Regions from separate parts of the Staphylococcus muscae genome, predicted to be linked through region 1. Evidence: predicted binding sites of a transcription regulator. Region 1 holds the regulator's gene; each other region holds the start of a gene.

What was found. Region 1 encodes Rex, which represses fermentation and respiration genes when NADH is low (regulators of the CRP and FNR family bind a similar motif). Its sites were predicted from a motif close to TTGTGAAATATTTCACAA; they were not measured.
Region 2: a site for Rex is predicted at 1,728-1,745, ahead of C7J88_RS06220 (formate/nitrite transporter family protein). Genes of this name have one in related genera too.
Region 3: a site for Rex is predicted at 1,431-1,448, ahead of C7J88_RS01535 (citrate synthase). Genes of this name have one in related genera too.
Region 4: a site for Rex is predicted at 1,410-1,427, ahead of pflB (formate C-acetyltransferase). Genes of this name have one in related genera too.

What each region holds. Positions count from the first base shown of each region.
Region 1 is NZ_CP027848.1:908,788-914,265, reverse strand. Features, by position in the region: gene rimI (ribosomal protein S18-alanine N-acetyltransferase) at 1-57, shown strand, start outside; gene tsaD (tRNA (adenosine(37)-N6)-threonylcarbamoyltransferase complex transferase subunit TsaD) at 50-1,057, shown strand; gene abc-f (ribosomal protection-like ABC-F family protein) at 1,376-3,328, opposite strand; gene C7J88_RS04515 (redox-sensing transcriptional repressor Rex) at 3,483-4,133, shown strand; gene C7J88_RS04510 (YeeE/YedE family protein) at 4,411-5,478, shown strand, end outside.
Region 2 is NZ_CP027848.1:1,227,831-1,233,308, reverse strand. Features, by position in the region: gene C7J88_RS06230 (SLC13 family permease) at 1-337, opposite strand, end outside; gene C7J88_RS06225 (hypothetical protein) at 643-825, shown strand; gene C7J88_RS06220 (formate/nitrite transporter family protein) at 888-1,706, opposite strand; gene C7J88_RS06215 (GNAT family N-acetyltransferase) at 1,869-2,414, shown strand; gene C7J88_RS06210 (sirohydrochlorin chelatase) at 2,587-3,336, shown strand; gene C7J88_RS06205 (precorrin-2 dehydrogenase/sirohydrochlorin ferrochelatase family protein) at 3,308-3,769, shown strand; gene nirB (nitrite reductase large subunit NirB) at 3,762-5,478, shown strand, end outside.
Region 3 is NZ_CP027848.1:325,115-330,592, forward strand. Features, by position in the region: gene pyk (pyruvate kinase) at 1-1,180, shown strand, start outside; gene C7J88_RS01535 (citrate synthase) at 1,525-2,643, shown strand; gene icd (NADP-dependent isocitrate dehydrogenase) at 2,693-3,955, shown strand; gene C7J88_RS01545 (response regulator transcription factor) at 4,810-5,478, shown strand, end outside.
Region 4 is NZ_CP027848.1:1,236,153-1,241,630, reverse strand. Features, by position in the region: gene pflB (formate C-acetyltransferase) at 1-1,388, opposite strand, end outside; gene C7J88_RS06265 (hypothetical protein) at 1,741-2,862, shown strand; gene C7J88_RS06260 (hypothetical protein) at 2,980-3,237, opposite strand; gene sdaAA (L-serine ammonia-lyase, iron-sulfur-dependent, subunit alpha) at 3,447-4,346, opposite strand; gene sdaAB (L-serine ammonia-lyase, iron-sulfur-dependent subunit beta) at 4,365-5,042, opposite strand; gene C7J88_RS06245 (PTS sugar transporter subunit IIC) at 5,057-5,478, opposite strand, start outside.

The sequences.
Region 1 (5,478 bases):
AATTATTATGGTGATGGAGAGGACGCATGTGTAATGTGGGTGAATTTAAATGACTAAACAAACATTGATATTAGCAGTTGAAACGAGCTGTGATGAAACAAGTGTAAGTGTCATTGCAGATGGACATAACATTTTAAGCAATAGTGTATTGAGTCAAATAGAAAGTCACAAGCGTTTTGGTGGGGTGGTGCCTGAAGTTGCGAGTCGTCATCACGTTGAAAATATGACACTGATGATAGAAGATGCTTTACAAACGGCACAAGTCACGATGGACGATATTGATGCCGTCGCTGTGACACAAGGGCCCGGGTTGATTGGGGCGTTGTTAGTAGGTGTCAACGCAGCAAAAGCATTGGCATTTGCACACAATAAACCGTTAATTCCGGTACATCATATAGCAGGACATATTTATGCGAACCAATTAACAAACGAATTGAAATTCCCACTTATGGCGCTAATTGTATCAGGCGGACATACGGAACTTGTCTTAATGCGTGATCATTTGGATTTTGAAGTAATCGGAGAGACACGTGATGACGCTGTTGGCGAAGCATACGATAAAGTGGCACGCACAATCGGTTTACCCTATCCGGGTGGACCACATGTTGATAAACTTGCTGCACAAGGCTCAGATACGTATGATTTTCCACGTGTTTGGTTAGAACCAGATAGTTTTGACTTTAGCTTTAGTGGTTTGAAGAGTGCGGTTATCAATAAGTTGCATAACTTGAAGCAAAAGGGAGAGACGCCGATTCCAGAAAATGTAGCAACAAGTTTCCAAAGCAGCGTGGTAGAAGTTTTGGTTGGAAAAGCAATTCGTGCTTGTGAAATATACAATGTGAAGCAACTTATCGTCGCAGGAGGTGTAGCGAGTAATCGTGGTTTACGTGCAGAATTAGAGCGTGCAACACAATCAAAAGGTATCACGTTGTCTATTCCTGAACCCAAATTATGTACAGATAATGCGGCAATGATTGGTGCAGTGGCTTATCATTTATATCAACAAGGTGTCTTTGCCGATATGTCATTGAATGGAAAAAGCAATATGTTTTTATAAGTATCAATTTCAAACACTTTAACGCCAGTGATTTATAGGACGTTAAAGTGTTTTTTTACATAAATGAATAGAAATCAGGAATTGTCAAAATTTAAGAAAGTCAATAGGGAACGTACGTACTTATGCACAAGTTGTTAACAAATAGTGGATAACTTGCTAATAAGTCGTGGATAAACGAGATTTTAGTGGATAAAAAAGGGGGATATGCACATTTTACATTGTGGATAACTGGGATAACTTTGTGGATAGTTGAAATCATCGCATTTTTATTGTGAATAAAAAAAGTAAAGATGGCAGAAAATTCCTGCACATCTTTACTTAAATATCATCTAAATCACTGACTAATAATTGTAATTCTTCCCATTTTGTCATTGTTTCTTCCAGCTCTTGTTCGATGGTTGTTCGCTCTTCCGCAAGTGTTTGTATCTGTTCATAGTCATCGATAATTGCTGGGTCAGACATAGCTGTATCAATCTCTTCCATCCGTGACTCATAAGTTTCAATATCTGTCTCATAAGCTTCGATTTGACGTGTTAGCTTACGCTTTTCACGGCGTGCTGCTTTTAAGTCTTCATAAGTTGTTTCTTGTTCAGATAGTTGTTCGTTTGAAGGACGCACTGTTGTATTTTGAGCTTCCGCATGCGTTGCAAGTGCGTGTTGTTGTTCAAGCTTTTCTAAATAATATTGATAGTCACCGAGATAGATGCGGCCACCGTGTTCATCCAGATCAAAGACTTTGTTTGCCAATTCGTTAATAAAGTAACGGTCATGAGATACAAAGATTAAAGTACCTGCGAAGTCATTGAGTGCTTGTTCAAGCATCTCTTTAGAATCAATATCAAGGTGATTGGTAGGCTCGTCAAGGATAAGCACATTATTGCGTTCTAACATTAGTAGTGCAAGTTGAAGTCGTGCCTTTTCGCCACCTGATAAGTCATTGATAATTTTTTGAACATCATCTTGAGTGAAAAGAAAGCGACCGAGAACCGCACGAACATCTTTTTCGGGCATATGACGATATTGATCCCAAACATAATCTAAAATGGTTTTACTAGACTGAAACTCTGCTTGTTTTTGATCGTAGTAGCCAATTTTTAAGTTAGCACCTGGAATCACTTGACCTGCTAAGGCACTGAGACGTCCAGCAAGTGTTTTGATTAATGTAGATTTTCCAATCCCATTTGGACCGATAATCGCAATATGATCTCCTTTTGATACTTCCATATTGATTGGCTTTGTAATCGGGGTTTCGTATCCTACTTCTAAATCACGTATGTGCATCACATCGTTACCTGTATTGCGATCGAAGTCAAAACGAATATCCGCACTCCTTGCATCCAACATAGGTTTTTCTAAGCGTGTCATTTTTTCTAAAACTTTTCGTCGGCTTTTTGCCATACCACTTGTAGAAGCACGTGTAATATTTTTTTCGACGAAGGTTTCCAAGCGTTTGATTTCATCTTGTTGTCGCTCATATTCTGCGAGTCGCTTTTGATAGTATTGATCACGTTGGGTAATAAATTTACCATAGTTACCCACATAGTGCTTCACTTCACCTAAAGAGACATCATATATTTGTGTGACAATTTTATCTAGAAAGTAACGATCGTGTGAGATAATGACGATAGCACCTTTGAAAAACTTTAAATAGTCTTCCAACCATGCGGTCGTTTCCATATCGAGATGGTTTGTTGGCTCATCAAGTAACAATAAATCTGGTTCACGCAACAACATCTGTGCGAGTGAAAGGCGTGTTTTTTGTCCACCACTGAAGTCATTTACAGGGCGATGATAGTCGTTTTCCGTAAAATGCAGCCCGTTTAAAACAGTCTTTATTTTACGTTCATAATCATAGCCGCCTTGCTTTTCAAACTCGTTCGATATACTTTCGTAACGCTTCATATGTTCTTGATAAGCATCCGAATCATAGCGATCTGCGTGTCGAGCGAGCCAATCCGTTTCTTCTTGCATCTTGTCACCGAGTTGCTTAAGATGTTTAAATGGTTGTAACATCTCTTCAAACACAGTTTTTTGAGTGTTGAGTGTCATTTGCTGTGTCAGATAACCCATTTTTAAGTTTTTAATCTTTGAGATATGACCCTCTTCGTATGCTTCAACACCTGCAATGATCTTCATTAAAGTGGATTTTCCTGCTCCGTTACGACCAACAATGCCAATGCGTTCACCGGTTTTCACTTCAAAGTTGACACCATCAAAAATTGTTTCGCCATCAAAGGACTTTGAAATCTGACTGAGTTGCATTAATATCATGTGGGATGCTCCTTTCATTAACATATATTGTACAACAAAAATATACCCATCAAAATGTAAATGTTTCTTTCTGAGTGAAAGTCAGTTATAATTATAGTGTTGTGCTGTGAAATGTATCACATATGTTTTAGAAATATTTTTGGAGGATTGTGAAATGGCTAAAGAAACGGTGAAAATTCCAAGAGCGACCTTAAAACGCCTACCTTTGTATTATCGGTTTGTAAACACGTTAAAGGCGAAAGGTGAAAATCGCGTCAATTCTAAAGCAATTAGCGAAGGATTAAATATCGATTCTGCAACGATTCGACGTGACTTCTCTTATTTTGGCGAGCTTGGCAAAAAAGGATACGGCTATAACATTGACAACCTTCTAGACTTTTTCAAATCAGAATTAAGTGACTCTGAAGAGATTCACATCGGCATTGTAGGTGTCGGGAATCTCGGACACGCATTGATTACTTACAACTTCTCCATCCACGATGATATGACAATTACAGAAGCATTTGATATACGTCCAGAAGTGATTGGTGAAACAATCGGTAATGTCCTTGTTAAACCAATGTCAGATATGACAGAAATTATTAAGAAGGAAAAACTTGAAGTGGTGATTATTGCAACACCGGAATCTGCAGCACAAGCGGTTACAGATCAACTTGTTGAAGCAGGCATTAAAGGTATTCTTAACTTCACGCCAAAGCGAGTACAAGTGCCGCAATCGGTACAAGTTCATCAAATTGATCTTGGTGTAGAACTTCAATCATTACTCTTTTTTATGAAAAATTACAATTCAACATTACAAGCATAATACATTCGACATAGATTATTGAATATGTAAGAAAATAAGTCATCAAAATTCAACGTTTGAATTTTGATGTTTTTTTATGTTGATTTCTCAAAATAGTGTAGAAACTGGTTTTGAAGCTGAGATGTTTTACAGAAAAATAATCTTTAAAAATGTTGCGGATTATTCACCCCTATACAAGAAAGGGACAGATTTATGAAATTTTATACTAACCCTTGCATTATGAAATAACATTCTATATAATTCAGATAATGTTAATCGGATATAGGAGGTTGGTAAAATGATTTGGACTATTTTCAGTGGTTTAATCGTTGGAGCATTGCTAGGATTTGTGATGCAACGTACAAGATTCTGTTTGACAGGTGGATTCCGCGATATGTACGTTCAAAAGAATAACAAGATGTTCTATGCATTACTTGTTGCAATTACAATTCAAGCAATTGGCATTTTCGGACTACAAGCAGCTGGTTTCATTACGATCGATAACGGAACATTTCCTATTGTTGGTACAATTATTGGTTCGTTCATCTTCGGTGTCGGCATTATCTTAGCAGGCGGCTGTGCAACCGGAACGTATTATCGTGCAGGTGAAGGGCTTATCGGAAGTTGGATCGCACTCGGATTTTATGCACTTTTTGCAGCTATTTCAAAATTTGGTATTTTAGCACCGATCAACAAACGTTTACAAAGTTATACAGTTGCAAATGCAGATATGTCTGTCTCAACAGGTGTGCCATATTGGGTATGGCTCGTACTTTTAGTGGGTATTACAACATTTTTCGTTGTAAAAACGTTACGTAAACCAAAACCAACCATTGCAGTTCCGAGATTAAAGCAACGTTACACAGGGATTAGACACATATTGTTCGAACGTCGTTATCATCCTTTCGTTGCAGCGATTGCAGTCGGCTTGATTGCAATGATTGCATGGCCAATGAGCATTTCGACTGGACGTGAAGGTGGATTAGGGATTACGACACCATCTGCACATATCGTTCAATTTTTAACAACAGGTAATGTTACTGTATTGGATTGGGGTGTTTTCCTCGTACTCGGTATTTTAGTGGGTTCATATATTGCAGCGAAAGGTTCGCACGAATTTAAATGGCGCTTGCCAGACATTAAAACCATTCGTAATAGTGCATTAGGTGGTACATTTATGGGCTTTGGTGCAGCCGTAGCAGGTGGCTGTTCAATTGGTAACGGTCTTGTTGCAACAGCCGCATTATCTTGGCAAGGATGGATTGCATTAGCATCAATGATTCTAGGTACGTGGTTTATGAGTTACTTCTTGTTTGTCAAACCATTACGTGCAGCACGCCGACAAACACAAAGTGTAAAAGCGCAA
Region 2 (5,478 bases), 320 kb from region 1:
GTTTGAGTGCGTTGCTTGTGCCGAAAGCAGTATCTCCTGAGATGGGCTCGCCTCCTACCTTTGGGTTGCCAAGAGATTCTGCTAAATTTTGTACTGGGCTGAAACCGAGTAAAAGAATGATAAGGCTGATAATAATGGCAGCAGAAACGGGGTAGCTAACTGCCTCTGTAACCCATAAAATGACAGCGAAGGCTAGAATGGCTAATGCAGCTTTACCCATAATTGGTAAGCTTGCAGGGGTTGGAATAAGTAATATGGTGATTAATGCAACAAATGCCAAAATGAACCATAGTGGTTTAAAGTGGCTTGTAGATTGTTTTTTCTTAGGTGTCCCCATATTGAAACGTCCTTTCTATTTTTAAAGTGTTTTTATTTTAACAAGCAATAATTTAATACATAATTATATATCTTTAATGTTCATAAAATAGACAAAAAATAATATGTATTTTAAAAAGTACTTGAACATCTAATATGTTTGTGAAAATAGGGCGTAGGTCGTTCAATAATTTGTCAGAATTCCAATAGTAATAAGATATGTAGTCAGTGGTACAATGAATTTGATGTCTGCTGACGTGCAAGCGTTATCGGGACACCGATATGCCATAATATGCTTTTATCATTCATTTATAAGGAGATGTTTATATGAATAAACGTTATGTCAAAGTATTAGGATTATATGTTGCAAGTACTGCAGTACCAGTATTATTGAATAAAGTTTGCAAGTTGGATGGCGTAATCAAGTGGGCAGTACAAACAGCATTAGGATATAGCATTTTTGCATATGGCTTGAAGGTCATGACACGACGCAAAAAAGCTGCACAATAAATGAAAAAAGCGATTTGAACACTTTCAAAATGTTCAAATCGCTTTTTATGTGCGTTCATCACTTATAGTTTTTTAGGTGTACCATTTAGGTAAGCGTATAATAAACCAATCATCAAGCCACCACCGATGTAGTTACCAATAAAAGCAAAGATGATGTTTTTAAGAACGCCAAGACCGCTTAATGCATCTAGGTTATAGAACAACATACCGACGAATAAGCCAGCATTATAAACAACGTGTTCATAACCCATAAATACGAAAATAATTACGCCGATTGCAATGAAGAATGTTTTTGTCATACCTTCTTTAAACATCAGTGATACATAAATACCAATGTTAATAAAGAAGTTGGCGAAGATCGCTTTCACTAAAATAGCATGCCATGTTGGCTCAATTGTTTTGGCAGCAACTGTTTTAGTCAGTGCTTCGATCATTTCTGGAGTCATGACTTGTGTGCAAATCAATAAGCCGAATAAAACGAAGGCACCTAAAATATTTCCTAAGAAACAAACCGCAAACAACCACATTGATTTTGCGATAGAAATTGTGCGGTAGTACATACCGATTGTTAGGAACATAAAATTACTTGTTAATAACTCTGAGTGTGTCAGTACGATGAATACTAAGGCAATACTGAAAGCAATTGCTCCCATGAGATTGACGACACCTGGTAAGGCACCAGCCATTTGTGTTTTCATAGCTAACATAAATACAGTCACGATTGCGAGTAGAAAGCCAGACATCATCGATTTTAAGATGTAGCGTGGCATTGTGCGGTCCAACATGATCTCTTTCATCGCTACGCTGTGGATAATGCCTTCAACGATAGAACGAGATGAATACGTATCCTGAACCGCTTTTGTTGGTTTTTCAATAGACACTGTAATCCCTCCATAAAATTTTTGTGATTTAATTAACAATTATATTTTACTTTATTATTAATAGAATAAATAGGGGTATTTTAAAATAATGAGCCAACTATTACAGATTGTACACGACATTCTGATAAAATAGCGAAAAAAGTATAGAAAGGATGTGTCACGATGACACAACAATTTCGACTTGCAACACTTGAAGATACCGATGCTTTACATGAGCTGATGTATCGTTCTTTCACCCCATTACGTGAAGTGGGGATTAACTGGCCGTCTGTCAATGCAACACCTGAGATGATTGCAGATAATATTCGAGATAATGCTTGTTATGTATTGGAAGTTGATAATCGCATCGTATCAACGCTGTCTATCCGTTTCCCTTGGGAGTCAGACACACCTGTCTCCAAATACCCATTTGTATGGTGGTTAGCCACAGATCCAGAAATGAGTGGCAAAGGCTACGGAAGTCAAATGATGCGTTATGTGGAAGAAGTCATTTTACGAGATACATTGAAAGCCCCGGCAGTTGTACTCGGAACATCTGCACGCAAAATGGCTTGGCTTGAAGATGTCTATCAACGACGTGGTTATGAGACGTACTTCGAAATGGAAGATGAAGAGTCAGGGGACAAAGGTGTCATGATGGTGAAAGTACTTATTCCAGAGCGATATGATGACAAATTATTAGCGCCACCACCATGGGGTGAAGCGTAATACACCAGTAGTTGGCCTAGGTTATAAATGGTATAAAATAGTTGAATAAAATCGATGATAGGGAATCCCCTTGTGAATAGACTAGGGGGTTCCCTATTTCTGTTTCTGACTGTGAATGGAATCACAAAAAGTATGTGAAATATATTACAATATAAAGGAGGGGGTGAAGCAGTTGCAGAAAACGATTTTAATTGTACATGGCATGCGTAAAGGCAAGTTGAATGAGACGCTTGAACAGTTTGTACATGAACTATTTAATGATACATCGATTGATTATGATGTGGCGTTTTTGGAGTCGGAAGAACAATCTTTAGACACTGTAATCGAAGCAACGGTAGAACAAGGGTATCAAGCAGTGAATTTAATGCCGTTGTTACTCTTCACGGCATCGCACTATTATGAAGATATTGCAGATCAAATGAAGGTATGGACAGAGCAATATTCTCAAGTTCATTTTGAACTAGCAGAACCACTCGGGACGCATCCAGCAATGGCGGATTGGGTGTCGAAACAACTGGTGCGTTATGAGCATGAAATCGATGATACAACAGGTATTGTGATTTTAGCGCATGGCAATGCACGTTTTGATGAGCCTGATGTGGCGTTGACGCGATTAGCCGAACAGCATCCAAATGATCAGTTTCAGTGTTATCCGAGTATGGTATATGGCAAGTTGAAGTTCAAAGATACATTACTACCACTCGCAGAGCAGTATGATAAGTTGCTCGTCATTCCATTTTTCTTTTACGACGGTTATCTCGTCAATAAAACGAAGCGACAAATTGCGGAAATGATGTTACCAACGGAAATCGTCTATACGACTGCAATTAACTTTGACCCAGTATTAAAAACGATTATTTTAGCGCGTATCGCGTCTTGTCAGGAGGCACGTCATGTATCCAATACAGCTGAACTTGTGTGATAAGCAAGTTGTGATAGTTGGTGGGGGGAAGATTGCATGGCGGAAATTCCAAGGGTTGATTCATGAAGACTGCCGAATTGATGTAGTGAGTCCACAATTTCATGAAGGGTTCACGTCAAAGCAATGGCCATCATCAGTCAGATTATTATACAAAGACTATGAAGCGGATGACATTGCAGCAGCCGACTTAATCATTGTGGCGACAGATTGTTCTGACGTCAATGATCGTGTGGTTCGTGATGCGACAGATAGCCAATGGGTGAACCATACGGGAGACAGACATCAGTCGGACTTCTTCAACACTTTGAATGTTAGGCATGATGACATGACAATTAGTATCAGTTCATCAGGACAATCCATTCGAAAGACACAAGCTTACGCAAAAAAAATAAAGGCATATTTAAAAACGTTAGAGGAGGATATCCATGAGTAAAACGAAACTATTAATGATCGGTAATGGTATGGCGGGGGTTCGTACAATTGAAGAAATTTTAGATCGTGACCCTGATAAGTTTGACATTACAATTATCGGTAAAGAACCTTATCCGAATTACAACCGTATTATGTTGTCAAACATCTTACAAAACAAAATGACAGTCGAAGAGACAATCATGAATCCATATGAGTGGTATGAAGAACATAACATTCAATTGATTACAGGTGACAAAGTCATCAAGATCAACCGTGAAGAACAAAATGTTGAAACAGAAAGTGGTCGTGTTGTGTCATACGACCAAATGATTATCGCAACAGGTTCTGATTCATTCATCTTACCAATCGACGGTTCACGTTTAGATGGTGTTGTTGGTTTCCGTACAATTGATGATACAGAAAAAATGCTTGAAACAGCGAAAACGAAGAAGAAAGCAATCGTTATCGGTGGTGGCTTGTTAGGTCTTGAATGTGCACGTGGTCTCGTTGATCAAGGCATGGATGTAACAGTTGTTCACTTAGCGGAATGGTTAATGGAAGTACAATTAGACCGTAAAGCAGGTGGCTTGTTAAAAGCAGACCTTGAAAAGCAAGGCATCAAGTTCGAATTACAAGCAAATACGCAAGAAATTATCGGTGAGAGTCATGTAGAAGGTATTCGTTTATCAGACGGACGTGTCTTAGATGCAGACATGGTCGTAATGGCAGTAGGTATCCGTCCAGTAACGAAAGAAGCACGTGCAGCTGGCTTAGAAATCGGTCGCGGTATCGTAGTAGACGACTTCATGAAAACAAGTGATCCTAACATCTATGCAGTTGGGGAATGTGCGGAACACCGTTCTAAAGTATACGGTCTTGTTGCGCCACTTTATGATCAAGGTAAAGTATTGGCAGACCATATTACTGGTAAACCAACAGAAGGTTATCAAGGTTCTACAACATTTACATCATTAAAAGTATCAGGCTGTGACTTATTCAGTGCGGGTCGCATTACTGAAAATGAAGATGTACGTGGTATCGAAACATTCAACGGTGTAGATAATATTTACAAAAAAATCTTTGTTCAAGATAAAAAAATTGTTGGTGCGGTCCTTTACGGTGATACAGAAGAAGGTAACCGTTTCTACAATATGATGAAGAAAGGCGATACAATCGACGAATACACACTTGTATCTATCTTGCATAAAGCAGGTGAAGTAGATGCGATTAGTGTTGCTGATATGGATGATGACGAAACAATCTGTGGCTGTAACGGTATCTCTAAAGGTGTGATCGTTAATGCGATTAAAGAGCACGGTTTAACATCAGTTGCAGACGTAACAAGAGTGACAAAAGCAGGTAACTCTTGTGGTAAATGTAAAGGTCAAATCGGTGAGTTATTAGAACATACATTAGGTGGAGACTTTGTTGAAAGTGGTCCAACAGGTATTTGTGAATGTACAGACTTATCACGTGACCAAATCGTTACGCAAATCCGTGCAAAAGGTCTAAAAACATCTAAAGAAGTACGTCACGTATTAGACTTTAAAAACAAAGGCGGTTGTCCGAAGTGTCGTCCGGCAATCAACTACTACTTAAACATGGTATATCCACATGATCATGAAGATGAAAGAGCATCACGTTTTGCCAACGAACGTTACCATGCGAACATCCAAAACGATGGTACATTCTCTGTTATCCCACAAATGCGTGCAGGTGTAACAGATGCGG
Region 3 (5,478 bases), 580 kb from region 1:
TCGTCGTGCGAGTGATGTACTAGAAATTCGACGCATTTTAGAAGATGAAAACAACAATAATATTACGATTATTCCTAAAATCGAAAACCAAGAAGGTATCGACAATATCGATGAAATCTTAGAAGTTTCTGATGGTTTGATGATTGCGCGTGGTGACATGGGTGTGGAAATTCCACCAGAAGCAGTACCAGTTGTTCAAAAAGAATTAATTCGCAAATGTAACAAACTTGGTAAACCAGTTATCACAGCAACACAAATGTTAGATTCAATGCAACGTAACCCACGTGCAACACGTGCGGAAGCATCAGACGTTGCCAATGCGATTTACGATGGTACAGATGCAGTAATGTTATCAGGTGAAACAGCTGCTGGGGCATATCCTGAAGAAGCTGTTATCGCAATGAATAATATTGCACTTGCTGCTGAACAAGCACAGGACTACAAAAAGTTATTATCTGATCGTACGAAACTTGTTGAAACATCACTTGTAAACGCAATTGGAGTATCAACTGCACACACAGCTTTAAACTTAAACGTTAAAGCAATCGTTGCAGCGACAGAAAGTGGTAATACAGCGCGTACGATTTCTAAATATCGTCCAAAATCAGACATCATTGCAGTGACGCCGAAAGCAACAACTGCAAGACAATGTTCATTGATTTGGGGTGTTTATCCAGTCATCCGTGAAGGAATCTATACAACAGACGAAATGTTAAACAACGCAGTTGCAACAGCAGTAGAAACAGAACGTGTTGTGAATGGTGATCTTATCATCATTACTGCGGGTGTCCCAACTGGTGAAACAGGTACAACAAACTTGATGAAATTGCACTTAATTGGTGAAGATTTAGCAAGTGGTCAAGGTATTGGTCGTACTTCAGCAGTCGGTCGTACAGTTGTTGTCAACGATGCGAAAGAATTAGAAGGTAAAAACCTAGAAGGTGCAGTTATCGTAACAACTTCAGTTGATGATGCGATCGTACCTTACTTAGATGGTGTTGCAGCATTAGTTACAGAAGAAGGCGGCTTGACATCTCCAAGTGCGATTATCGGATTAGAAAAATCAATTCCAACAATCGTAGGTGTAAAAGATGTGACATCAGTCATTCCTGATAATGTCTTCGTAACAGTAGACGCAGCACAAGGTAAAGTATTCGAAGGTTATGCTAACGTATTATAATCTTTAAGTATAAATGTCAAAAGACAGTAAAATCTGAAAAGGATTTTACTGTCTTTTTTACAACAGCCGAAAGAACAGGCCAATCTGTTGTCATCATATTTAATTATGGTGTATGATAAATAAATGAAAAGGCATACAAAACAGGATGTCTTGTAAAGTGAAAACGCATAGAAAGCGTGCCATCATCACATTTATGCCACTAATGTCGGTTGTTACATATACTATTATTAGATAATTCTGACTTCGCAAGTTCTTAAATTGTTCACAAATTTGCTAAAATTAGATATAATATATTTATGAAAGCCGTTACATTAGAGCGAATATACAGTAAAGGGGAAATTACTATGGCAGAATTAATCAGAGGTTTAGAAGGGGTTATTGCAGCCGAAACAAAAATTAGTTCGATTATCGATAGCCAATTAACTTATGCGGGATATGATATCGATGACTTAACTGAAAATGCATTATTTGAAGAAGTGATGTTCCTGCTATGGAATTATCGTTTACCAAACGAGCAAGAACTGAAAGAATTACAAGAAAAATTATACGGCTATATGACGTTAAATCCACGAATGTACAGTCACTTCGAAGAGTATACGACTGACAAGGTACATCCGATGACGGCTTTACGTACTTCATTATCTTACCTTGCACACTTCGATGAAAATGCAGATGAGAATGATGAAGATGCGATCAAAGAACGTGCAATTCGTATTCAAGCAAAAGTTGCATCTTTAGTGACATCATTTGCACGTGTTCGTGAAGGTAAAGAACCAGTTAAGCCAGATCCATCATTGAGTTATGCTGCAAACTTCTTATATATGTTACGTGGTGAAAAACCAACAGATGTAGAAATTGAAGGCTTCAACAAAGCATTAATTTTACATGCTGACCATGAATTAAACGCATCAGCATTTACAGCACGTTGTACGGTATCATCTTTATCTGATATGTATTCTGGTGTAACAGCTGCAATCGGTTCATTAAAGGGACCTTTACATGGTGGAGCAAATGAACAAGTAATGCGCATGTTATTTGAAATTGGTTCTATTGATAAAGTAGATGCGTATCTTGAAAATGCATTTGCTAACAAACAAAAAGTAATGGGCTTTGGTCACCGTGTATATAAAAATGGCGACCCACGTGCAAAATACTTAAAAGAAATGAGTCGCAAAATTACTGAAGAGACAGGTCAAAAAGAACTCTTTGAAATGTCTGTAAAAATTGCAGATATTATTAAAGAAGAAAAAGGTCTCTTACCAAACGTTGATTTTTACAGTGCGACTGTGTATCACAGCATGGGTATCGAGCATGACTTGTTCACACCAATTTTTGCGGTAAGCCGTACTTCAGGTTGGACAGCTCATATCATTGAACAATTGGCGAACAACCGTATCATTCGTCCTCGTGCAACATATATTGGCGAAACAAACCGTAAATACGAGCCAATTGAAAAACGCTAAAATATTTTCAGATTAAGCAACTAAATTATTTTTTGGAGGTTATTTAACAATGAGTGAAAAAATCGTAAAAACAGACAGTGGATTACAAGTGCCGGATCAACCAATTATTCCATTTATTATCGGTGATGGAATTGGACCAGATATTTGGGGAGCGGCAAGTCGCGTAATCGACGAAGCTGTAAAGAAAGCCTATGATGGCAAGAAAGAAATTGCATGGAAAGAAGTATTAGCAGGTCAAAAAGCATTTGATGAAACGGGCGAATGGTTACCTGCTGAAACATTAGATACCATCAAATCATACTTGATTGCAATCAAAGGGCCATTAACAACACCAATTGGCGGCGGTATTCGTTCACTAAACGTTGCGTTACGTCAAGAATTAGATTTATTCACATGTTTACGTCCAGTGCGTTGGTTCCAAGGTGTGCCATCTCCTGTTAAACGTCCAGAAGATACAGATATGGTTATCTTCCGTGAAAATACTGAAGATATTTATGCAGGTATCGAATTCAAAGAAGGTTCAGAAGAAGTTAAGAAAGTCATTGACTTCCTACAAAATGAAATGGGCGCTAAGAATATCCGTTTCCCTGAATCATCAGGTATCGGTATTAAACCCGTTTCTAAAGAAGGTACTGAGCGTTTAGTTCGTGCAGCGATTCAATATGCTTTAGACAACAACCGTAAGTCTTTAACGCTTGTACACAAAGGTAATATTATGAAGTTTACTGAAGGTGCATTTAAGCAATGGGGTTACGACTTAGCTGAAGCAGAGTTTGGTGACAAAGTATTCACATGGCAACAATATGATCGCCTAGTAGAATCAGAAGGTAAAGGTGCTGCAAACGCTGCTCAAGAAAAAGCAGAACAAGAAGGTAAAATTATTGTCAAAGATTCTATCGCTGACATCTTCTTACAACAAATCTTAACACGTCCTGCTGAGCATGATGTTGTTGCAACAATGAACTTAAATGGTGACTATATTTCAGATGCATTAGCAGCACAAGTAGGTGGTATTGGTATCGCTCCAGGTGCGAACATCAACTACGAAACAGGTCATGCTATTTTTGAAGCAACTCATGGTACAGCGCCAAAATATGCAGGATTAAACAAGGTAAACCCATCATCTGTCTTATTATCAGGTGTATTAATGTTAGAACACCTTGGTTGGCAAGAAGCAGCAGATTTGATTACAGCTTCTGTTGAAAAAACGATCGCATCTAAAGTTGTAACTTATGACTTTGCTCGCTTAATGGACGGTGCAACAGAAGTATCAACATCAGCATTTGCAGATGAACTTATCAAAAACTTATAATCATCCGTTTCGATGATTTTCAGAGATCAGACGTTGATATGTCTGATCTCTTTTTAGGTAAAGAAGCATCGATAGGTTACGAATTACAAAATCAACTGGTAAAATATCTCGTAGCACATATACTTAAGTAAATATTTATAAAAGTTAATGGAGAGGCAATTGGTAACTATAATTTTGTATCAAATGCTTCTGTTATTTTGTGTAGCAATTTTATATTTGTTAATTATTCATGGTTATTTAACGCCTGACTTTATGGTAATGGAAGCTATGATGATTTTAACTATCTTTTTCTTATGTATATTATTTGATGGCATTTACGAAAGATGAAAAAGGATCTGATTTTAAAAAATTATTATTGTCATCTTTGCTTTTCGTACCATGTATTTTACTAGCTATATATATGATTACTAAAGTTTTCATATGTTATTATTAAAAGTCTACTATAAAAATAAATTACTATTACGTTTGTGTATAATTATATTTATGGAATCACAAATACAATTTGAGGTAAATTTTGATGAAATATCGCATTTTAGCCATTATTTTATTTTCAATCACTACATTGACTTATTATTTTCTAATACAGCCTAAATTAAATTTAGATAATCCGATGATTCATTTTATGTCAACGTTGACTCTATTTATTATAGGATTGATTATTTGTGTTATTGGAAGAAAATTAGATGAAAAATAATTTTCCGACGTTTGATTAAATATTCACTTCCAAATGAATGTAATTTAAATCTAAGAAATACGTTTATTAAGGTTTTATTAAAACATTGTTAATTTTCTTAACGTATTTCGTATTTATCGTTATAATATATTTATAAATTAACGAGAAGGGGACTTCGCAAATGGTTCAAAAAGTACTGATTGTTGATGATGAGCATTCAATTGTGACATTGTTGAAATATAACTTGGAACAAGCAGGATACACGACCGTAGTGGCACAAGATGGTGAAGAAGCACTTGAAATGGTTGATACAGTCAAACCAGATATTATTGTGTTAGATATCATGTTGCCAAAAAAAGATGGCATAGAAGTTTGTAAAACGATTCGTACAAATAAAAATTCTGTGCCAATATTAATGCTTACAGCTAAGGATGATGCTTTTGATCGTGTATTAGGTTTGGAACTCGGCGCAGATGATTACATGACAAAACCTTTTTCACCACGTGAAGTGGTGGCACGTGTGAAAGCTATATTACGTCGTGTAACATCAGCAGAATGGCAACAAGAAAACGACGACATTTACATCGGTTCGTTACGTATTCGTCCTGAGTTTTTTGAAGTATATCGAGATGGAGAACTTGTAGAGCTTACACCGAAAGAATTCGAGTTGTTATTGTACTTGATTGAGCGACAAGGCCGTGTGATTACTCGTGAGCATATGTTGAATTCTGTATGGAATTATGAATTTGCAGGTGATTCACGAATTGTCGATGTTCATATCAGTCATTTGCGAGATAAATTAGAAGAGAATCCTAAGAAACCACAGTTAATCAAAACAGTGCGTGGTCTC
Region 4 (5,478 bases), 330 kb from region 1:
TCAGATTCGATTGGTGCAAATTTTGGTGCGACTTGGTTACCAGATTTTTCATCTTTACCACCATTGATCGCGTATAATAATGTTTTGGCTAAGTTTGCACGTGCACCGAAGAATTGCATTTGTTTACCAATTCTCATTGCAGATACACAGCATGCAATACCGTAGTCATCGCCATAGCTTTCACGCATTAAGTCGTCATTTTCGTACTGAATAGAGCTTGTTTTAATACTCATCTTCGTACAGTAGCGTTTGAAGTTTTCTGGTAAACGTGTAGACCATAATACTGTTAAGTTTGGTTCAGGTGCAGGACCTAAGTTGTCTAAAGAGTGTAGGAAACGGAATGAGTTTTTCGTAACCATTGGACGTCCGTCGATACCAACACCACCGATAGATTCTGTTACCCAAGTAGGGTCACCAGAGAAGAGTGCGTTGTAATCAGGTGTACGTGCGAATTTTACAAGGCGTAATTTCATAATGAAGTGGTCAATGATTTCTTGAACTTCAGATTCTGTAATTGTACCTGCTTGTAAGTCACGTTCTGCATAGATATCTAAGAAAGTAGAAGTACGACCAAGACTCATTGCAGCACCGTTTTGTTCTTTGATTGCTGCAAGGTAAGCTAAGTATAACCATTGAACAGCTTCTTTAAAGTTTTCTGCTGGACGGCTCAAATCGAAGCCATAGCGTTCACCAAGTTCTTTTAATTCTTTAAGTGAACGGTATTGTTCAGAAACTTCTTCACGTAAACGAATGACATCTTCAGACATTGTAGTCGAAAGATCGTTGAAGTCACGTTGTTTTTCTGCCATTAAGAAGTCAATACCGTATAAAGCAACACGACGATAGTCACCGATAATACGACCACGACCGTAAGCATCAGGAAGACCAGTGATGATACCTGCTTTACGGCAAGCTAACATTTCTTTAGAATATGCATCGAATACACCTTGGTTGTGTGTTTTACGATAGTCTGTGAAGATGCGTTCAGTTTCTTCATCTAGTTCATAACCATATGCTTCACATGCTGCTTTTGCCATACGAATACCACCGAATGGTTGCATCGAGCGTTTGAATGGTTTATCTGTTTGAACGCCGACGATTTGTTCTAAGTCTTGATTTAAATATCCTGCATCATGAGAAAGGATTGTTGAGACAACTTTCGTATCCATATCCCACATGCCACCACGTTCACGTTCTTCTTTCGATAGTTGCATGACTTGATCCCATAATTTTGATGTTGCTTCAGTAGGGCCTGCTAAGAAACTATCATCACCTTGATATCCAGTGAAGTTAAGTTGGATAAATTCACGCACATCTACGTTACGTGTCCAACGACCTGTTTTAAATCCTGACCATGCATTGTTTTGTTTCTTTGGTTCTTTAATCATGAGTATACCTCCTGTTAGGTTTTGTTCATCATTTCACAAACAGTATATCAACTCTTGTGAACAAAATCACGCAATTATTGTAAGCGCTTAACAGTTGTCAAATTTTAGATTCTAATTGGATATAATTCGGACATAAATTATTGCAGATTTTACATGATATTAGTTGACAAATCATCACATGATGATAATTTTTTAAAAGGCAATTTGAACTTTTGTGTATATGGTTTGAACAAATTGAGTGGGAAATGTGTTAATTCAGTAAAAATGCTTTCGTAAAGGGATGGAACTCTGTAAAATGGAAGTATCATGATCAATGAATGGGTGAGAAAAAATGGTAAGAGATTTCGAAGGGATGTCAGATTTATTATCCGGATTAACGGATGAAGAGAGAGCGCAGTTTGAAGATGCGATGATGAAGCAAGGTATTTTACCTGAGCAACCAAACTCGATTATCGAATTAATGTCTGACTTAACAGTTGGTGATATTAAAAGATTGTGTAAGTCACATGATATAACAGGTTATTCTAGTATGAAAAAAGATGAAATGCTCGTTCACTTTATACAAGAGCTCGTAACCGATTCTTATATAAAAGAAGAAGTAAGTAAGATGAGTAAAGATCAGCGTTTAGCGTTTGCTTTAACACACCATTACAGCAAAGAAATGTTGCCGTTTATTTCTTCAATTACATTCCCGGATTGTTATCTTGTCTTTAATACAGACGAAGAAGACAATGGATTGTCTGTATTGGAGATACCGGCAGAAGTTGCGACGCGTGTAGGTGCGTATATTGAGCAGGAAGACGAAGAATTACAAGCAATGATCTTGAAGTATCGTGTATTTGAAGCAGCAACCAACTTATATGGTTTATATTCATATACACAATTACAAGATGTATTCAAAACATACTTAGATGAAGAGAATACATTGATGGATATTCAGCGTTTTGTTAAACGTTGTGAACGCATTGCACCAGAAAATATAAACTATCGTTTAGTAAATGGTGCGATTGTTTCATTAGGTTTACAACTTGAAGAAGATGAATTTGCACATTTCTTAAAAGATGCACACTACTATATGCCAGAGACAATAGAAGATATGTTGTATTTTGAGAGAAATGTTTTCAACTTGCCAGATGAAGACATGATTGACTTCTTATCTTGGTTAGATCGCAGTGTGAGAAAAGACAATAACTTTAACGCAACGGCAGATCAATTGAACATCGAATTGTTGACGATGATGAAGCATGCGATTTCATATGATATGGTTGCAGACGTCTTGTTATCGATGGTAAATGATGGTATTTTACGTAAACGTGTAACAGAAACACATCAAAACAAGGTAAAACCTGTTTATATGAAGATGCGTAACTGGATTTTCCATGGATATACGTTTGATGAGTATATGCAAATATTAGACAAAGAATACAAATATGATAGTTCAAAAATTATCGATATCAATGATCACAGAGAATAAATAATAAAAATAAGACCAACAATACGTATGAAGTATTGCTGGTCTTATTTTGTGTTTGAGAAAAGTCCCTGAATATAAGATGTTTATTCTATATGTAAGGACTGTATATCAAAATCATTATTGAATGGTCTTGTTTTTGTCTAAGATACCTTTATGGAAAGGTTCATCATCGATTTCTTGGTGAACAGCAGCTGATGAGGATGCTTGATTCTCTTCTAAGCGGAATACGACATAATTATAAACGAAGAAACCAATGATACTGAGTGAAAATGATTGCATGAGCAAGTATTGCCATGTGCCTGCAATTAAATATGTCTCAGCAATGGTCGTTGTAATGACGAGTGCTAGAAACAGTAACGTCAATTTTTTCAACATCTTTCTCAGCTCCTTTTTGCGATGATTAGATTTTGTAAAAAAGTCTTATATAAGTTATAACATTTTTCAAATTAAAAAGATAGTGTTTTTTCAGAAAATTCCGCATTGAATTCGATTACATTTCATAAAGTAGGGGAGAAATAAATAAAAAAAGAAGTTTGAGATGGCTCGATATCTCAAACTTCTTTATCTATTTAACTTAATGTTGTTTATGAGAACATTTCTTCTTTGTTAGAGCTACCAAAGATTTTTTCTTTGATTGCTTGGCCAGTAGGAGTACCAGCAAGACCGCCAATACCAGTTTCACGTAATGAAGCAGGTAAGTTACGACCAACAGTATCCATTGCCATAATAACTTCATCTACTGGAATACGGCTTTCAACACCTGCGAGTGCAAGGTCAGCTGAGATTAATCCGTTACCTGAACCGATTGCGTTACGCATAACACAAGGGATCTCAACTAAACCAGCAACTGGGTCACATACAAGACCAAGTAAGTTTGATAAGCTGATTGCGATTGCATGACCAGCTTGGTCTGGTGTACCACCGAATGTTTCAACTGCTGCAGCAGCTGCGATAGCTGATGCTGTACCAACTTCTGCTTGGCAACCACCGATTGCACCAGCAACTGATGCGTTGTTTGCGATGATCATACCGCACATTGAAGCTGCGAATAAGAATTTAATCATTTGATCATTGTCTAAGTCGTGTGATTGTTCTAATTTGAAGAGTACACCAGGGATTGTACCTGAAGAACCCGCTGTTGGTGTTGCACAGATAATACCCATTGCTGCGTTCACTTCGTTAGTTGCGATTGCGCCTTGTACAGCAGAAATCATATCGCTACCAGAAAGTGCTTTATGTGATTCATTGTATTTACGTACTTTAATTGCGTCTTGACCAGTGTAGCCAGTCACACTCTTCACGCCTTCGCCAGTTGAACCTTTTTCAACAGCGTCGCGCATTGTATCTAAGTTTTGTTGCATTAAACCATAGACTTCTTCACGTGTCATACCGCGTGTTTCCATCTCATGTGCAATCATAATTTCGGAAAATGTTGTGTTATTTTTGTCTGCATACTCTATTAATTCTTTCATTGAATCAAACATGATTATTTTTCCCCCTGATTATTCGATGTAAGAGAAATTAAGATCTTCATATTTCTCTCTCAACGATTCTAATAGTGTTTCGTTCATTGCTTTATTTAAATGTAATGCTAATAGGCAACGTTGGCCGCTCATTGTTTTAATTTCTTCGTTAATATCAACGCCTTGTTCTACAAGTTCATTGATTAAGTGGTTGATTTCAGAAATACCACGTTCACCATCAATTACAAGTAAGTTTGGTGTGTGTGATAATAAGATACACATACCGTCTACATGGATACTTTTCACTTTGAAAGCACCACCACCGATTGAGATACCATTCACCTCTACGTGACGACCGTCTTTTTCAATAATGATTAACGCACAGTTTGGATGCTCACCTAAGCTTGTGCCTTTTTCTTCAATAAATTCGTAAGGGATACCTTGTTCTTTAGCAATTTTTGTTGATGTTTTGATGCGTTCGTCAAAAGTACTGAAGCCAAGTAAACCGCCAACGATTGCTAAGTCTGTACCGTGTCCTTTGTGTGTTTCTGCAAATGATTCGTAGTAATGCACCTCGATAGAGTCAGGTGTACCGCCTAAGACGGCACGAGCCGCCTTAGCGATTTTTACAGCGCCTGCTGTGTGTGAACTTGAAGGTCCCATCATCACTGGACCGATAATATCGAATGCACTTTGAAAGTCTTTCGTACGTGCCATAATGAATTCGCTCCTTAATTAGTTTGATTGTTTAATTTATTTGATTTGAAGTTGAAATTAAAGTTACGTTTGCTAATAAATGTACCAATGATATAGCTTAAGATAATACTGATAACTGCTACAACAATAATTGTAATTACTGTTGGAACTACTTCGTTAAATCCAAGTGCTACGATTGGACCTGCGATAGGTGTTGCCATACCTGGTTGGTCTACAACAATACCCATGTAAGTGATAAATAAACCATTGACCGCACCAATTATTGCGTTTGTACCATATAATTGGATAGGGTATTTTGCGATAATGTCAATTTGTGTTAATGGTTCGATAGCAACCGCAAAGGCTTTACCAGGGTTACCGATTTTAAGTTTTCTGAATAACACAAAGTTAACAAATGAGCTACCCATACAACCGAATGCACCGATTGCCATTGGAA